DNA from 3 places in the Gordonia sp. SMJS1 genome. Region 2 is predicted to be linked to each of the others. Evidence: predicted binding sites of a transcription regulator. Region 2 holds the regulator's gene; each other region holds the start of a gene.
The links. Region 2 encodes LexA, which represses DNA repair genes until DNA is damaged. Its sites were predicted from a motif close to CGAACANNTGTTCG; they were not measured.
Positions count from the first base shown of each region.

Region 1: a site for LexA is predicted at 1,467-1,480, ahead of QAD21_RS01985 (HNH endonuclease signature motif containing protein). Genes of this name have one in related genera too.
Region 3: a site for LexA is predicted at 2,455-2,468, ahead of QAD21_RS20095 (HNH endonuclease signature motif containing protein). Genes of this name have one in related genera too.

Region 1 covers NZ_CP123381.1:443,854-448,465, reverse strand. The annotation lists gene QAD21_RS01995 (carbohydrate kinase family protein) at 1-242, shown strand, start outside; gene QAD21_RS01990 (SDR family NAD(P)-dependent oxidoreductase) at 292-1,209, shown strand; gene QAD21_RS01985 (HNH endonuclease signature motif containing protein) at 1,495-3,192, shown strand; gene tgt (tRNA guanosine(34) transglycosylase Tgt) at 3,206-4,474, opposite strand; gene QAD21_RS01975 (hypothetical protein) at 4,565-4,612, shown strand, end outside.
Region 2 covers NZ_CP123381.1:2,329,401-2,334,012, reverse strand. The annotation lists partial or broken gene hrpA (ATP-dependent RNA helicase HrpA) at 1-71, shown strand, start outside; gene nrdR (transcriptional regulator NrdR) at 45-545, opposite strand; gene QAD21_RS10670 (LysM peptidoglycan-binding domain-containing protein) at 645-1,184, opposite strand; gene lexA (transcriptional repressor LexA) at 1,409-2,113, shown strand; gene QAD21_RS10660 (putative PEP-binding protein) at 2,091-3,800, opposite strand; gene QAD21_RS10655 (DeoR/GlpR family DNA-binding transcription regulator) at 3,950-4,612, shown strand, end outside.
Region 3 covers NZ_CP123381.1:4,430,373-4,434,984, forward strand. The annotation lists gene selA (L-seryl-tRNA(Sec) selenium transferase) at 1-492, shown strand, start outside; gene selB (selenocysteine-specific translation elongation factor) at 503-2,296, shown strand; gene QAD21_RS20095 (HNH endonuclease signature motif containing protein) at 2,499-4,121, shown strand; gene QAD21_RS20100 (zinc-binding alcohol dehydrogenase family protein) at 4,146-4,612, opposite strand, start outside.

The sequences.
Region 1 (4,612 bases), 1.9 Mb from region 2:
TGACCGGCGACGATGTGGTCACGGTGCCGGCGTTCGAGGTGGACGTCGTGGACACCACTGGTTGCGGCGACTCGTTCTCCGCCGGGTTCTTGACCGGCCGCCTGCGCGGGCTCGGTCTCGCCGACTCCGCCGAACTCGGTTGCGCGGTGGCCGCGCACGTCGCCCAGGGCATCGGGACCGGGGCGAACTCGTACGATCTCGCCGCGATCGAGTCCTTCCGGCAGTCCCGCGCCGCGGGCTGAGCGCGCCTCCTCTCGGTTTGGTGAACCCCGCCTCGGGTAGGCGATCACCATGACAGACAACAAGGAAATCAACGGCTCCACCGTCGTGATCGCCGGCGCGTCGAGCGGATTCGGACGCGGCGCCGCGGTGCGACTCGGAGAACTCGGCGCGAACGTCGTCGTCGCGGCGCGTCGAACCGCGGTCCTCGACGAGGTCGTCGCAGAGATCACCGGCAAGGGCGGGTCGGCGCTGGCGGTGCCCACCGATGTCAGCGATCCGCGTGCCGTCGCCCATCTCGCGTCCGCCGCGCTCGAACGGTTCGGGTCGATCGACGTGTGGGTGAACAACGTCGGCGTCGGCGCGGTCGGATACTTCTGGGACATCCCGATCGAGGACCACGCTCGCCTCGTCGACGTGAACCTGAAGGGCCTGATCTACGGCGCACATGCGGCGCTGCGCGTCTTCCGGTCGCAGGGTCGCGGCACACTCATCAACGTGGGCTCGGTCGACAGCGAGGTACCCATCGCACTCCAGAACACCTACGCCGCAACGAAGGCGGCGGTTCGGAGCCTCGGGCACTCGATCAGCGAAGAGCTGCGCATGGCCGGCGACGACGCCATCAAGGTCGGCACCATCATGCCGTGGGCCGTGGACACCCCATGGTGGGTCCACGCCGCCAACTACACCGGACACGAACCGCGGATGTCCGCGATGGACGATCCGCAGATCGTGGTCGACGCGATCGTGGCAGCCTGCACCGACCCGAAGCTGGACCAACCGGTCGGCTACAAGGCCAAGGCCGCCAACGCTTCTCACCATCTCATGCCCGGGATCACCGAGCGGTCCTCCGCGGCGACGGCGAAGTCCGAGACCGAGAAGGGGACACCGGTCGAGCCGCACGCGGGTGCGATCCACGACCCCAACCCGGACAGCACCGGGGTCGCCGGCGGCATCCGCGAACGGATGGTTGCCGAGGACTCGCGCTGACGCCCGTCCGCCGTCGCTCGTTGTGGTGCGCCGCCCTCTGTTGGTCGAGCACCGCCGCAGTGTCCCGCTGGTCGAGCCGCGTCGAAGTGCCCCGCTGGTCGAGCAGCGCCGCAGTGTCCCGCTGGTCGAGCAGCGTCGACCGAGCGAAGCGAGGACGCCGCGTCCGTCGAGGCCACCGAGGCGACGCGTAACTCCTGTCGGTGCGGCGTGATTCGATTGCCAGACCACCCCGAGAAATCCAGAGACCACCCTTGACTCGCACGTATGTTCGAGTATCGTGGAGGTATGTCATCGGGGGCGGGGGCCGGATTCACATCGGTGGACCCATCGCAGGAGTCGGTCGAGCCGCGCTTTCGTCCCGACCACGAACTCTCCGCTTCTGAACTCGTCGAGGTCCTGAATCACTGCGCGGGCTTGGCAGCAGCGTCCGCGCATCGAATGATGGTCGTTGCCAGCCTCATTCACGACGAACGCGAGATGGATTACGCGCAGCGCCGCGCCGAGACGCACAACGGCGAACTCGACTCCATCGAAGCCTTCGAGCACCTGTCCGCGCGAGTGGCCGCGGGCGAGAACCCCTACGAGCAGTTCGGGCCGAACGGGCTCGAGCAGGCCATCGCCGAAGTCGGTGCCACCCTCACGGTGACGCCGGCCGAGGCGAAAGATCTCATCGAGGCCGGCGACGCACTGCGCTACCGACTCTCCTTTACCGGACACGCACTCGCGTGTGGTCGAATCGACAAGCGCCGCTTCCTCATCGCGCTCAAGCGCACCGATCTCATCACCGACGACGAAGAGATGCAGACCGTGGACGCCCATCTGGCCGAGGCGATCTTCGCCCGCGCACCGATGTCGACGGCGCGGTTCACCGCCATGGTCGATTCCATCGTCGCCAAGTGGGCGCCCGACGCGGTCCGTCGACGCAAGGAACGCGTCAAGGGTGATCGCAAGGTGACGGTGAGCCCCGATCGCTTCACACCCGGGCAGTCCCGGATCTCCGGCACGCTGCCCAATGCTGATGCCGCCGAGTTCGACGCCCGCCTGACGGCGATGGCCACCGCGGTCCACGCCGGTGACCCTCGAAAGTTGGCCAACCGCCGAGTCGACGCTCTGAAAGCGCTCGCCCGGGGTGAAGCCGCCATCACCTGCCTCTGCGACGACTGTGTCATCACCGCAACCGAACCCGACACAGCACCAGACCTCGACGCAGCGACAGTGGATACCGCCGAGCCGCCTACATCAGCTGCTGAGATGGTGGATGCGGACAACGACGTCGACCCGTCAGCCGACGTCGTTGTCGATGACCCGGCCGCGCCGGCCGCCTCGGCGTCGGACTCACCCGCGCCGCGCGCGACTTTCCACATCGTGGTGAACCTGTCGACCCTGATCGGCCTCGACGACGACCCCGCCTTCCTCGACCGCCACGGCATCATCGACGCCGACACCGCCCGAACACTCCTCGCCGAAGCCCGCCGCACCTACATCCATCCCGCACCCGACGCACCCGACGGTTCACCGCCTCCCGACGCGGACAGTTCGACAACGCGATACACCCCCTCGAAGAAGCTGCAGGCGCTGGTGCGCGCCGGCGAACTGTGCTGCACCTTCCCCGGCTGCAACGCCCCGGTCTGGCAGATCGATCTCGACCACACCGAACCCTTCGACCACGCCGACCCGCGTCGCGGTGGCCCGACCGATGCGCGCAACCTCAAACCGCTGTGCCGGTTCCATCACCGCATCAAGACCTTCACCAGCTGGCAGGACCACCAAGACGAACTCCAGACCGCCTGGTTCACCACACCCACCGGGCACATGTTCGTCGGCAACGCCTTCAGCGGACGCGACCTGTTCAACAAGCTCTTCCCCAGACGGTCACCCGATCACCCCGCCCGAGACAGACTCAACACCCAGCGCGACAACGACTTCCGACGCCACCAACGCGCCGAGAAGCGCTGGAACGACGCCAACCCGCCACCGTTCTGAGCAATGGTCACGCCTACCGGGGACCTCCGTAGTAACGCCGGAGGAACTCGTCGCGGTACTCGGTGTATGTGCCGTTCTCGATGGCCTGGCGGGCCCGGTCGACGAGCGTGACGATGAAGGACACGTTGTGCAGCGTCGCCAGCGTGGGGCCGAGGCCTTCCTTCGCCTTGAACAGATGATGCAGGTAGGCCCGGCTGTACTGCGAGGTGTAGTTCTCGACCTCGGGGTCGAGCGGCCGGAAGTCACTGCGATACTTGGCATTCGTGACGTTGTACCGGCCGTCGAGTGAGTAGATCGCACCGTTGCGGGCGACCCGGGTCGGCGATACGCAGTCGAAGGTGTCGACGCCGTTCTCGATGGCGGTGAAGATGTCGTCGGGTTCACTGATCCCCAAGAGGTGTTTCGGGGAGTCCTCCGGGAGTTCGTCGTTGACCCAGCCGACGATGGTGCCGAGGTTGTCCTTCTCGAGTGCTCCGCCGATGCCGTAGCCGCCGAAGCCCTTTCCGCCGGCCGCGCGGTCCGCCTCGCTCAAGGCGACGAGGTCGCGAGCGGCCTTGCGCCGCAGATCCTCGTACTGGGCGCCCTGGATGACACCCCAGAGCGACTGCTGCGGCCGGTGTGCGCGTTCGACGCTCAGCCGATTGTGTTCGGCGAGACAGCGAATCGCCCACAACCGGGTGCGCTCGAGCGAATTCACCTGGTATTCGCGAGTGTTCATCAGGGTGGTCAGCTCGTCGAAGGCAAAGATGATGTCGGCGCCCAGCTGGTGTTGGATCTGCATCGACACCTCCGGCGTGAAACGATGCGCCGAACCGTCGAGGTGCGACTTGAAGGTCACCCCGTCGTCGTCGACCCGCGAGAGCCGTTCTTTGCCGTTGGCGGTGACGTCGTCGTCGGGGGTGCCGGTGGCCTCCATCGAGATGACCTTCTTGAACCCCGCACCCAGCGACATCACCTGGAAGCCGCCGCTGTCGGTGTACGTGGGCCCCCGCCAGTTCATGAACGCGCCGAGCCCGCCGGCCGCGTCGATGATCTCCGGCCCCGGCTGCAGATACAGGTGGTAGGCGTTGGCGAGCACGGCCTGGGCGCCGAGGGCGGAGACCGATTCCGGGAGGACCGTCTTCACGGTCGCCTTGGTACCGACGGGGATGAACGCGGGGGTGTGGATTTGACCATGCGGTGTGGTGATCGTCCCCGTGCGCCCACGGGTGCCGGCGAGGGTGGTGCCGACGGCGTAGGTGGGGTCGGCGACTTCGGTTCCGGTACTGCTCACGTCCAGCATCTTCGCAGGTCGGGCGCGCCATCCCAAACCGCCGACCGACACCGGCCACCGGTGCGGTCGACGAGACCGCATTCGCTACCGTGGTGAACCATGTCGCGCAGATCTCGTCCCACCGGTCCCTCCACGAGCCGCTCTCGC
Region 2 (4,612 bases):
CCCAGCGTCTCGGCACCGCGTTCCCGGTGTCGGAGAAACGGGTCCTACGAGCTCTGGACCGACTCGGCTGACACGGGTTCGGCGAGCGCGCTCCCGGATCCCGATGCCGCCTTCAGGTCGTCGATCTCGCGCTGGAAGTCCTCCACCGAGTCGAACGACCGGTACACCGAGGCGAAGCGCAGATACGCCACCTCGTCGAGATCGCGGAGCGGGCCCAGGATGGCGAGTCCGACCTCGTTGCTGGGGATCTCGGCCGATCCACTGGCGCGCACCGTGTCCTCGACCTGCTGGGCGAGCTGCGCGAGCGCGTCCTCGGCGACGTGGCGGCCCTGACAGGCTCGCCGCACGCCACGCATGACCTTCTCCCGGCTGAACGGCTCGGTCACGCCGTTGCGTTTGACCACCGCGAGCACGGCGCTCTCCACGGTCGAGAACCGGCGACCGCACTCAACACAGGAGCGACGGCGGCGGATGGCCTGCCCTTCATCTGCGACACGCGAGTCGATGACCTTGGTGTCGTCGTTCTTGCAGAAGGGGCAGCGCATCGTGTCCTCACGCAGGTCGCGGGACGCTGGAACGCACCCGAAGCGTGCGCCCCGCCGCTTGTCGGCCGGCCCCTGTGACATCGAGGATACCGCCCGGCCTCAGCGGTACCGGGGGGTGAGCAGGGGCTGGCCCACCTGCAGCGCGCTCGACCCCAGATCGTTCATCGCGACGATCTCGTCGATCACGACCTCGCGCGGCATCTCGGGTGCCACCCGGCCGGCGATCGAGCTGAGCGAGTCCCCCGAGCGCACATGGACGACCTCGGAACTCACGGCGGACGGTGTCAGCGAGTCCGAGTAATTCTGGCCGACGACACCGAACACCCACACGACGAACGCCAGCCCGACACCGGCGAGGAGCGCGACCGCGGTGCGGCGGCGGCGACGGAACACCGCCGCGTCGGGCCCGACCGGGCCACGTCCCCGGACCCCGACCGGAGAGCCACAGTGGGTACCGCCCACCCGCGGGGTCACCGGCGATGCCCCCCGCGGCCGGGTGCCGGCCGGCCGGTTGTCGACCGGTCGGCCGCCGTCGGACAGCGGGGCGCGGGTCCGGACGCGATCGGCGCGGTCGGTGCGCGGCCGGACGGCGTCGGGACGGTCGGTGCGGACGGGAGCGACGAGAGTGGCGGTGCGCATGGTGCCCTCCGGTGTTCGGGTGTCTGGGATCGTGCGGGTGTGGTGGTCGGTGTTCGAACATCGATCAGATGTTCGATGCACTGATGTTCGAATTTGTAGCACGACGTCCCGACAAAGTCTCGCGACACATCGAACAAATGTTTGAGGTGCCGGTCGCACTCCGCTAGGCTCGGACCCGGCGCAAGCCATCTACCAGCACGTTCCGAAGACGAGAGGAACCGAACATGAGTGACACCGGCGATAGGCGCGGCCGAGCGCGGGGCGCCGACGACGAGGCCCCGTTCGACGCCGCCGCCGCCGAGGCCTCACTCACCCCGCGACAGGCCGGGGTCCTGGAGGTGATCCGCCGCTCGGTGCGCGAGCGCGGTTATCCGCCGAGCATCCGGGAGATCGGCGACGAGGTCGGCCTGGCCTCGACGTCATCGGTGGCCCATCAGTTGCGGACGCTGGAACGCAAGGGGCTGCTCAAGCGCGACGCGAACCGTCCCCGTGCGGTCAACATCGCCCCGAGTGACACCCCGTCGCCGGACACCCCGACGGCCGGCCAGCTTCCCGAGCCGACCTTCGTGCCGGTTCTCGGCCGTATCGCGGCCGGCGGTCCGATCCTGGCCGAGGAGGCCGTCGAGGACGTCTTCCCACTGCCCCGTGAGCTCGTCGGCGAGGGATCGCTCTTCCTGTTGCGCGTCGTCGGCGAGTCGATGATCGACGCCGCGATCTGCGACGGCGACTGGGTCGTGGTCCGGCAGCAGAACGTCGCCGACAACGGCGACATCGTCGCGGCCATGATCGACGGCGAGGCCACCGTGAAGACCTTCAAGCGTCAGGGCCCGAACGTCTGGCTCATGCCGCACAACGAACTGTTCGATCCGATCCCGGGCAACGATGCCGTCATCCTCGGCAAGGTCGTCACCGTGATGCGGCGAGTCTGACCTCTCCACCGACCGAACCGTCGAGCACCGCCGCGGCCGCCTCGCGCGCCGCGGCGGGATCCGAGGTGGACAGGGCAGCCTCGGCGGCGGCCCGGCAGTCCGGTGCGGACACCTCGCCGAGCCGGGCCCCCACGGCCGCCGCAGCAGCCGGCGCGCTGGACAGCGAGGTGACCCCGAGACCGACGAGCACGCAGGCGAGGTTCGGATCGGCGGCGGCCTCGCCGCACACCCCGACCGGCTTTCCCTGACGTGCACCCGCTGCCGCGACACCCGCGATGAGGCTCAACACGGCCGGTTGCCACGGGTCGGTCAGTCCGGCGAGATCGGCCGACATCCGGTCGGCCGCCATCGTGTACTGGGTCAGATCGTTGGTGCCGATGGACACGAAGTCCACCTCGGCGAGGACGGCTTCGGCCAGGATCGCCGCCGCGGGCACCTCGATCATCACCCCGGCGACCAGACCACGGCCGCGGACCTCGGCGGCGAAGGTGCGCGCCTCCGCCGGCGAGGCGATCATCGGCGCCATGACCCACGGCGCGACGGCCGACCCCGACGCGGCCTGCGCGATCGCGTCGAGCTGATGCGCGCGGATCTCGGGGTGCGCCAGCGCGATCCGATCGCCCCGCACGCCGAGCGCTGGGTTCGATTCGTCGGGATGGGTCACGAACCGGAGCGGTTTGTCGGACCCGGCGTCGAGGGTGCGGATGACCACCTTCTGCCCGTCGAACGCATCGAGCACCTCCCGGTAGATCGCGGCCTGCTCGTCCACCGACGGTTCGTCGGCACGCTCGAGGAACGCGAGTTCGGTGCGGAAGAGCCCGACGCCCTCGACGGGGTACCCGGCCGCGGCGCGTGCCGACGATCCGTCGGCGACGTTGGCGAGCACCGCCACGGCCACCCCGTCGGCGGTCTGCCCCGGACCGGTCCAGCCGGCGACGAGTGCGGCATGCCGCCGATCCTCGTCGACGCGAGCCCGGGCCGCCTCCGCATCGGGCTCCACCTCGATCCGCCCGGTGCTGCCGTCGACGAGAACGGTTGTGCCGGGCTCGATCTCGTCCAGGTCGGCCACCGCCACCACGCACGGGATCCCCAGCTGGCGCGCGATGATCGCGGTGTGGCTGGTCGGTCCGCCGAGGCGGGTGACGAGGGCGATGGTGCTCGTGGGGTCGAGGCCCGCGGTGTCGGCGGGCGCGAGGTCGTCGGCGAGCAGGACCGACGGCACCTCCGGAGTGGGCACACCAGGTTCGGGTAGGCCGAGCAGTTCGGCGAGGACCCGGTCGCGCACGTCGTTGAGATCGGTGACCCGCTCGGCCATCAGTCCGCCGAGCTTGGTGAACACCGCCGCGAACTGTTCGGTGGCCGCGACGGCAGCGGCCTCGGCGGGGGCGCCCTTGCCGATGAGCGCGGTCGCGGCACCGATCCAGCCGCGGTCCTCGGCCAGGCCCGCCGTCGCGGCGAGCACCTCGGCCGTCACCCCGGTGTTCTGCGACGCGCGCGTGCGCAGCCGCGCGGCGACGGCGCCGGCCGCGGTGGCGAAGCGCGTGACCTCGTCGGCGCGCCGTTCCTCGGCGATCTCCACACCGACGCCGAGCTTCTCCGGCGAGTGGTCGGGTCGCTCGCCCGGCCACAGCGCGGGACCGTGGGCCAACCCGCCGACCACCGGGGTTCCCGTCAGGATCTGCGCCATCGTCTTGCCTCTCACTCGACTACCGATGTGACCACCGTTACAAAAAGTGCTTGACTTGTCAACACAAACAGGCGTAAACACAATTACTACAACATCCAATCCCACACGCCTCAACAAGCGGGTTGGTCGAAACCGGAGATCGGAGCGGTGTGTACGCCGAGGAGAGACAACAGGCGATCGTCGACGAGGTGCGACTCGCGGGGCGGGCATCCGTGGCCGCGCTCGCCGAGAAATTCGACGTCACCAGCGAGACCGTCCGACGCGATCTCGCGGTACTGGAACGCGCCGGACATCTCCAGCGGGTCCACGGCGGCGCCGTGCGCGCCGAGATCATGCGCACCCTCGGCGAGCTCGGGATCGACGAACGGGAGTCGAGCCAGATCGAGCAGAAGACCGCGATCGGCCGGGCGGCCATCCGGTTCCTGCCGCCCGACGGCGGCTCGGTGCTCTTCGACGCCGGCACCACCACCTACCGCGCGGCCGAGGCGACCGCTCCCGATCGGAGGCTCACCCTGTTCACCAACAGCCTGCCCATCGCCGGCCTGCTCGCGGGAACCCATCCCGACGGTCTCCATGCCCTCGGCGGACGCGTACGCGGTCTCACCCAGGCGACCGTGGGCGTCGACACCGTGGACGCGCTTCGCCGACTGCGCGTGACCACCGCCTTCATCGGGACGAACGGCCTGAGCGAGGCCCACGGGTTGTCGACACCCGACCCCGACGAGGCCGCGGTCAAGGCGGCGATGGTCGCAGCCGCGCAACGGGTCGTGGTCCTTGCCGACAGCTCGAAGATGGACCGCGAGGACCTCACC
Region 3 (4,612 bases), 2.1 Mb from region 2:
GAATCCGGCGCCGACCTCGTCATCGCCAGCGGCGACAAACTCCTGGGCGGACCACAGGCCGGACTCCTCCTCGGCGATGGAGCGCTCGTTCAGCGTCTCGCGAAACACCCACTCGCACGGGCCGTTCGCGCGGACAAGCTGGCACTGGCTGCGATGGAGGCAACCGTCGGCGGGCCACGACCCCCCGTCTGGGAATACCTCCACGCCGATCCCGACAGACTTCGCGTGCGTACCGAATCCCTGGGCACGGCAGTCGGATTCCCGATCGTCGCCCATGACGGACGGGTGGGTGGCGGTGGCGCACCCGGCGTGCCGCTGCCGGGGTGGGCGGTGCGGCTTCCGGTCGCAACGGCCGCCCGCCTACGCGTCGGCGATCCGGCCGTCCTACCCCGCGTTCACGACGACGCGTGTCTGGTGGACCTGCGCTGCGTTCCCGAAGCCGACGACGTGCGGGTACTCGCCGCGATCCGACAGGCTCTGGGCGCGTCGTGAAGTCGCGCTCGTGAAGTACGTGGTGGCCACCGCCGGACACGTGGACCACGGGAAGTCCACACTGGTGCGTGCTCTGACCGGGATCGAGCCGGACCGATGGGAGGAGGAACGACGCCGCGGGCTGACGATCGACCTCGGTTTCGCCTGGACCACACTGCCTTCCGGTGCCGACGTGGCCTTCGTCGACGTCCCCGGCCACGAGCGGTTCATCCCGAACATGCTGGCCGGCCTGGGCCCGGCGCCCGTCGTCCTGTTCGTCGTCGCCGCGGACGAGGGATGGAGCGCCCAGTCCGACGACCACCGTGATGCCGTCGCCGCCCTCGGCATCGAGTACGGGCTGCTGGTCATCACCCGAGCCGACCGGGCCTCGCCCGACCGCGTTCGTGAAGTGATCGATCTGTCGCGTGATCGCCTCAGCCGCACCGGCCTTTCCGATGCGCCGGCGGTCGTGGTGTCGGCGCCCGATCGCGTCGGAATCGACGAACTGCGCACACGGCTCGACGCCGTCTTGGCCGGGACATCACCGCCGTCGACCTCGGGGCGTGTCCGGTTCTGGATCGACCGGGTCTTCACCCGCACCGGCGCCGGCACCGTCGTCACCGGCACCCTATCCGCCGGGACCATCTCGGTCGGCGACACCCTGGACCTGCTCACGGTTGACGGCCGCCGGCGACTCGATGTCCGTGGATTGCAGAGCGAGGGTGCAACTCTCACCAGCGCCGGCCCGGTCAGCCGAGTCGCGATCAATCTGCGCGGCGTCGGCGTCGACGACGTCTCGCGCGGCGACGCACTCGTGACGCCCGGAGCCTGGCACACCTCCGCAGTCGCCGATGTCCGGCGCGTGAGCGGCATGTCCTTCGAGGAGGCACCGGAACACCTCGTCGCACACATCGGCACAGCGGCGCTACCGGTTCGGTTGCGCCCCTTCGACGGCGACCACGCGCGTGTGACCCTCGCCCGTGCCGTGCCGATGTCGCGGGGCGATCGGGTGGTGCTCCGGGATCCCGGCCAACGGATTGTTGGCGGTGGCGTCGTGCTGCACCCCGATCCCCCGGCGCTGACCCGGCGCGGCGACGCAACACGGCGCGCTGCCTCGCTGGCGGCCATGTCCGACGGCGCCGGGGCCGCCGAAGAAGTGCATCGGCGTGGCGCGATGCGCGTCACCGATCTGACGCGACTCGGCCTGGTCGACGACGCCGAGCCCGCTCCCCACGGCGTACGAGTGATCGGCGAGTGGTGGGTCGCCGAAACCTCCCTCACCGCCTGGGCGGAACGGCTTCACGCCGCCGTCCGCGAACTACATCAACGGGACCCGTTGTCGGCCGGGCTCTCTGCGGCCGGCGCACCCGCGCTGCTCGGGCTCCCGGACACGACGCTGCTGGCGACCGTCATCTCGGAAGCCGGGCTGTCATCGTCCGACGGGCACCTGGCAATCCCGGGTCACAAGCCCTCCCTGGGTGATGCCGACGACGCGGTCAGCGCACTGGAGCGCCGGCTCGCCGACCACCCGTTCCGTGCACCCGAGGCCGATGACCTCACCGCACTCGGCTTGGGCGCCCGAGAACTCGCCGCCGCCGAGCGCACGGGCCGAATTCTCCGTTTGCGCGACGGTGTCGTGCTGTTGCCGACCGCCCCCGCCCTGGCGATGCGCATCCTCGCCTCGCTCGATCAGCCGTTCACCACCAGCGCCGCTCGTCAGGCGCTCGGAACCACTCGGCGCGTGGTCATTCCGCTACTGGAGTACCTCGACGCCCGCGGTTGGACCCGCCGTCTTGACGCCGGGCACCGGGAGGTCGTGCGCTGAGCAACGGGCGGTGGTCCTGTCGTACAGGTCGCCGTGTGAATCGCGGGAAGAGCTTCCGTCCGAGGCCCCTACCACACGACACCGACAAGTCGACATCAACGAATAGCATTGCACAGCAGTATGTTTGGCCTTGCCGCACGTCTGGATTGGTGTACACTCGAACCTACATTCGCAGCAACGGTTCTCGGAGGAGGTGACCGTCATGCCCAGCACCGCACACGTCGGTGGCGACTCGACAGCGCCGCAACCGCGTGCCGTTGAGTTGGTGGCCGATCTCCACCGCACCCTCGACAAATTGCAGACCGTGGATCTGTCGCCGTGTACCGATGCCGAACTCGCTGAGGTGGCCGCGGAGACCGAACGCGCCATCGCTCGTCTGACCGTCGCCGGGGACCGGCAGATCGATCAGGCCGTCGCCCGCGACCTGCCACGCAAGGCCGGCTGCCGCACCCTGATGCAGTTCATGACCCACCGGCTACGAGTGTCGAACCCGATGCGCCGCCGTAAGCATATGGACGCCACCGCCCACCGGACCAGCCTCGGCGGCGAGGTCCTCCCACCCGAATACCCCTGTCTCGCCGAAGCGTTCGCACAAGGCACGGTCGGCACCGCGCACGTCCAGGCCGCATTGGACGTCCTCGACCGCATCCCGGGCACCATCGACCACGACATCAAGGTCGCCGCTGAACGACAGATGGCCGAAATCGCCGAAGCCCACACGCCTGCCGAGATCACCCGGCTCGGCGCGCGGCTGCTCGCCCATCTCGACCCCGACGGCACCCTGGCCGACGACACCGACCAGAAACGACGCCGCGGCCTGTGGATCGGTCGGCAACGCGCCGACGGCACCGCCAAGATATCGGGCACCCTGACACCCGAACTCGTCGCCCGGCTGACGATGATGTTCGCCGTCTGGGGCAAACCCGGACTCAACAACCCCGACGACCCGCAGTCGCCTCGCGGACCGGCCGGCACCGCCGACCCCGACGCCCTGGCCTCGGCAGCCGACCGCGACGGCCGCACTCTCGCCCAGACCAATCACGACGCCCTCGACGCCGCACTGGCCGCAGGCTTCGCCGACGGAACACTGGGAACCTCGCACCGAGGCCTGCCCGTGCAACTGATCATCAAAGCCGACCTCTCCGACCTGACCCGCGAAGCCGGACTCGCCACCACCGCCACCGGAACCCTGCTGCCCATCCGGGACTTGATCGCGATGGCCGCCGACATGCAACCCTGGCTCGCGATCTTCAAAGACGCCACCACCGTCCCCCTGCACTTCGGACGGGGCAAACGCCTCGCCACCCGCGAACAACGCCTGGTCTCCTTCGCCCGACCCGACGGCGAGGTGTGCTCGGCTCCCGGGTGCGATCAGCCCGCCACCCAGGTCGAGCTTCATCACGCCGAACGAGACTGGGCCAAGGGCGGACTCACCGACATCGATGACCTCGCACCGGCCTGTCCCCGCCACAACCGCATGGTCGGCGACCAACCCGGCCAGTACACCACCCGGATCGTCCGGTCCGGGCCAGACGAAGGCCGCTGCGCCTGGCGACTCAACGTCGAACCCGGCGCACCGCCCAACCCCGAATACATCAACCGCCGACCCGACATACCCAAGCGGTTGCAGGCCCACCTGGCACAGGTGCGGCGAGAGATCCACGGACGCACCACGTCCGGCGACGAGCCACGCCCACATGACGCGCGCCGCTCATGGCTGAAAACCAGCCACGTCATCGACGTCCGACCACCCCGACCCGGACCACGCACGCCCCGGCCCTCCCTCGTCGAAGCACACCTCATGGAGTTACTCGCCACCTCGTGAAGTTCGCCGGCTCATCCGCGGTGGTCAGCGCGTGAGGACCACCTTGCCGATCGCCCCTCCGGATTCGGAGACTCGGTGCGCTGTACGAAGATTCTCGATCGTGAAACCAGCCAGTTCACGGTTGACAGTGCTGCGAATCTTGCCGGCGTCGACGAGTTCGGCGACCCGGCCGAGGATCTCGTGTTGTGAGTCGTCTTCCGGTGCGAACAACGGCTTGGAGAACATCAACTCCCAATGCCAACTCTGGCTCTTCTGCTTCAGCGGGAGGGTATCGAGACCTTCGGGCTCGTCAATGGCGACGACCTGACCGTGTACACCCATGATGTCGGCATAGGACTCGACATTTCCGTCCGAGTGGGGCGAGAAGATGTAGTCCACACCGCGCGGAGCGTATGCCCGCACGTCCTCGCGCAGGCGTCTCGGGTCGACGACGTGGTGGGCACCGAGTCCTCGCGCCCATTCCTGCGACTCAGGCCGTGACGCGGTTGCGA